Regions from separate parts of the Desulfosporosinus acidiphilus SJ4 genome, predicted to be linked through region 1. Evidence: predicted binding sites of a transcription regulator. Region 1 holds the regulator's gene; the other holds the start of a gene.
The links. Region 1 encodes HrcA, which represses chaperone genes, less so after heat shock. Its sites were predicted from a motif close to TGTTAGCACTCNNNNNNNNNGAGTGCTAACA; they were not measured.
Positions count from the first base shown of each region.

Region 2: a site for HrcA is predicted at 697-727, ahead of groES (co-chaperone GroES). Genes of this name have one in related genera too.

Region 1 covers NC_018068.1:4,173,795-4,176,210, forward strand. Annotated here, with positions in the region: gene grpE (nucleotide exchange factor GrpE) at 16-618, opposite strand; gene hrcA (heat-inducible transcriptional repressor HrcA) at 682-1,722, opposite strand.
Region 2 covers NC_018068.1:821,231-823,646, forward strand. Annotated here, with positions in the region: gene DESACI_RS03835 (NYN domain-containing protein) at 1-499, shown strand, start outside; gene groES (co-chaperone GroES) at 769-1,053, shown strand; gene groL (chaperonin GroEL) at 1,103-2,416, shown strand, end outside.

The sequences.
Region 1 (2,416 bases):
TCAATTCATAACTCGCTAATTCGAAACTTTAACCATCGAGGGGCGCAATACTTTTTCCTTTAAGAAATAACCTTTTTGCAATTCTTCCACAACTGTATTTTCAGGATGCTCTTCAGATTCAACCCTCAAAACAGCCTCATGGAGATTCGGATCAAAAGGCTGACCAACACACTCCATAGGTTTCAACCCTATTTTACCCAAAGTTGTTTGCATCTGGCGAAGAATCATCTCAACGCCTTGTGAAAAAGCTGTTATATCAGGATTATTTTGAGTCGAACACATAGCCCGTTCGAAATTATCCAACACCGGCAGCAACTCACCCACAAGTTGTTCAGAGGCATATTTAGTGATTTCAGTTTTTTCCTTTTGAGTTCTCCTTCTATAGTTGTCGAACTCCGCCTGCAAGCGCATCAATCGATCGTAATAATCATCTGCCTTAGCCTTGGCCTGTGTAAGTTCAGCTTCCAAAGTCAAGATTTTCTCAGCAGGATCCATATCCTTCTTGTCTGAATTATCTTCACCTGGGATAGATTCCCCAGAGCTGCCTGCTTCATCGCCCATATACTCCTCGTTCACCTTAGATGTTTGATTCTTAAGATTTTCTTCCTTTTTTTGCATTATCCACAATCACCTCACGTACTCTCGTTATATTTAGAATGAACCAAAGGTTCATACATCGCTTTAGAAACTGCGCGGTTTACCCCGCGCCAGCACATCTGTTAGACTTTTAGTCATAAAGTCCACAATCGCAATCACCTTGGCATAATCCATTCTCGTAGGTCCCAAGACTCCAACAGCCCCAATGGTCTTACCATTCACCTTGTAAGTCGCCGAAATTACGCTGCAATCCCGGAATTCCTTCAGAGTATTCTCTCCACCAATAGTTACATTTAACCCTTCCTGCCGCGGAAGCAGGAGTTTCTTAAGAGGTTCATTTTCCTCAAACACCTTGAACAAACTTTTTACTTTATCTAAATCCCGAAATTCGGGCTGATTCAGCATGTTAAGGGTCCCGCCCAAATAAATGCGTTCATCTTCCTCGTTGTCATCTAAGATCGCATCGAGCATTTCCAAGGCATTATCAATCAAACGCCGCTGGCGGGATAGTTCACTGTAGATCTCATGCAACATACTTCGTTTAACTTGGTTTAAAGAATACCCCTTCATTTTTTGGTTAAAAACATCGGCAACCTTTTGTAGATCCTCTGCAGTAATGTCTTCACCCACATTGACAATGTGATTTTCCACAACACCATTTTCTTTAACGATCACCATAATAACCTGACCCGGCCGATACGGCAGAAAATGCATCTTACCAAAGGCACTTTTCCCTTTTTGCGGACCAAGGACTATACTGGTCAGACTTGTCAGCTCCGAGAGTAATTTGCTGGTATGGGTCACCACTTCTTGAATTTCGCAAATCTTTTTCGTGCTTTCCCGTTCGATAATTTCCTTATCCTCATTACTGAGGGTTTGAGCATCCATCAACCAATCAACAAAATATCGATAACCGGCATCCGAAGGAATACGTCCGGCAGACGTATAGGGTTGCTCAATCAAACCCAACTCCTCCAAATCCGACATCTCATTGCGAATTGTAGCCGGAGAAACTCCTAAATCAAACTTTCGAGCAATAGTTCGCGAACCAACTGGTTCAGCGGTAGCAATATAATCCTGAACAATCGCTCGAAGAATCTTTCGTTTACGCTCATCCATTTCCATCTAATGCTTCCCGCCTTTCCACTTTAGCCTTTCCTTCATTCTGTGGTTGTTAGCACTCTCCTCTAATGAGTGCTAACATTTTATGTCTTCACATTACCACGCTCTTAAATCTTTGTCAAGAATCATTTCATATAATATGCCCTGTTAATTAGAAGAACTTTCTATGTAATTTAGAAACTAAAAATACCCCCTAAACTGAGACGCGAAAGAACCTATGTATCACTTAAAATCCCCTTCTAGCGGTCCTCACATCCATCATCTCTCACTGTCAGTCAAAGACACTGAAGTCCGTGATCTTTAGGTTCCATACTAAACTCCATAAACAGCCCTCCATTGTGAGTCTCAGTGCCTCTCAACTCACACCAGACGGCGCACATGAAATGTGCCATCTCCCAAGCCCTCCCTGTGAGTCTCACTGCCTCTCAACTCGCACTTGACGCCGCACATGAAATGTGCCGTCTCCCAAGCTCTCTCTTACCTTTATCCTCCATCCACTGCTATTAACTCTAACTCTCAAAAACCTTCAAGAAAAGAAGGCAAAGATTTTCATAAAACCTTCAATAATAGGGAACCATTCATCGTCAGCGCTCTGTGACCAAAGCGTGTCACAAGGACCGTCCCCTTGACGCACTCTCGCACCCCCGACCCAAGCTAGACGGTGCACATAAAATGTGCCGTCACCCCAGTTCCCTAT
Region 2 (2,416 bases), 1.6 Mb from region 1:
TCTATTTTTACTGATTACAGGTGACGGAGATTTTCTCTCTCTATTACGCAAAATCAGAGCCTGGGGGAAAGAAGTGAAGGTTGTAGGGGTTGGCGGCAGTGTTCATCATTCTCTACAGCCCTATTGTGAAGGGGACGATCTCCTGGAATGGGTGCATCATGAGAATCCGGAAACTGAATATCTGCCAGAGAAGGATTTAGTTCGCGGAATTCAAATTATCGGAACTCTGCAAATTCGCTTGCCTTATGTTGCTTCAACAAAGGCAAGGGCAGCCTTGTCCGAGCTGCTGGGCCGGTCTATTCCTCAAGTGAAAGAGTTTATTCGTTATTTGTTAAGGGAAAATCTGCTTACTGAGAAGGAACATCTCGACAGTAATTTAAAAATTGGCAAAACTAAGATCTACCTTCTTAACTTAAAAGACAAGAAAATCGAAGAAGCGCTTGGACCTATGCTTGAGGAAATTGCTCAGCGTCAGGCAAAGCTAATTTTGGAAGTATAGATGAATAAAATAGTAGTAATGTGGAAATTATAGACTTTAGTGATTTAAAGGCTTAGGGGAGAGGCCCTTAGCGGATATAATCAAAAGCCTTGTATAGAAAATGAGAGTAAATGAGATATAATTAAGGTACAAGGGCAAATTACGCCATATAAGGGGGTTGCTTTCCGCTGTCCCCTTGCATATTATTATAGTGATATTGTTAGCACTCAATAAAGCCGAGTGCTAACAAATTATAAAATAACAATAACATTAAGGAGGGTCTTTTCTTCATGAACATTAAACCTCTCGCAGATCGGGTGATTATTAAAGCACTCCCGATGGAAGAAAAAACAAAGAGCGGAATCATTATGCCGGATACGGCAAAAGAAAAACCGCAAGAAGGCGAAGTTGTAGCTGTAGGACCTGGCAAAATGGAAAAAGGGACTCGTATTGCCCTTGATGTTAAACCGGGCGATAAAGTCATTTATTCCAAGTACGCCGGTACTGAAGTTAAGTATGATGGTGAAGAATACCTGATTTTAAAAGAAGCAGATATCTTAGCCGTTCTTGGCTAATTAATTCTTGTTTAATTAAATGGTAATAATTATTTAAGGAGTGAATAACGTGGCAAAGCAAATCGTTTTTAATCAAGATGCTCGACATGCTTTAGAGCGTGGTGTCAATGCTCTCGCAGAAGCTGTTCGTGTTACCCTCGGACCTAAAGGCCGTAATGTTGTATTAGATAAGAAATTCGGATCTCCCTTAATCACCAACGACGGTGTTACCATTGCTCGTGACATTGAGCTCGAAGATCCATTCGAAAATATGGGTGCTCAGCTTGTTAAAGAAGTCGCCACCAAAACTAATGATGTAGCCGGGGATGGAACAACAACCGCAACAGTATTAGCGCAAGCTATTATCAGAGAAGGTTTAAAGAATGTTGCTGCCGGTGCAAATCCTATGGGAATTAAGCGCGGAATTGAGCAAGCCATTGAACTTGTTGTTGCAGATATTAAATCAAATGCTAAACTTGTGGAAACAAGCGAAGCAATTGCCCAAGTTGCTTCTATTTCTGCCAGCGATAAAAATATCGGCAGTCTGATTGCTGAAGCAATGGAAAAAGTAGGTAAAGACGGAGTTATCACTGTTGAAGAAGCAAAGGGCATGACAACTGAGTTGGAAGTTGTTGAAGGAATGCAATTTGACCGTGGTTACATCTCAGCCTATATGGTTACCGATACTGAAAAAATGGAAGCCGTGCTCAATGAACCTTACATCTTAATTACCGATAAGAAAATCAGCTCCATTCAAGACATTCTGCCTGTCCTTGAAAAAGTAGTACAAGCCGGACGCCAACTGCTAATTATTGCTGAAGACATTGATGGGGAAGCTTTAGCCACCCTTATTGTCAACAAGTTAAAAGGAACCTTTGTCTGTGTTGGTGTTAAAGCACCTGGATTTGGTGATCGTCGTAAAGCTATGTTAGAAGATATTGCTGTACTTACCGGCGGAACCGTTATTACCGAAGATCTCGGCTTAAAACTGGAAAACACAACCGTTGATATGCTTGGCCGCACACGTCAAGTTCGCATTACCAAAGAAGCATCCACCATTGTGGAAGGTTCAGGAAATGTGGAAGACATTAAGAAACGTGTTGAAGCAATCAAGAGACAAATTGATGAAACCACTTCGGATTTTGACCGTGAAAAGCTTCAAGAGCGTCTGGCAAAATTATCCGGCGGTGTTGCAGTGATTCAAGTCGGTGCAGCCACCGAAACCGAAATGAAAGAAAAGAAACTTCGCATCGAAGACGCTTTAGCAGCTACTCGTGCTGCCGTTGAAGAAGGTATTGTTGCCGGCGGCGGAACAACCTTAATCGATGCTATCAACGCTTTAGACAAACTTGAACTCACCGGCGATGAAGCAACCGGAGTTATG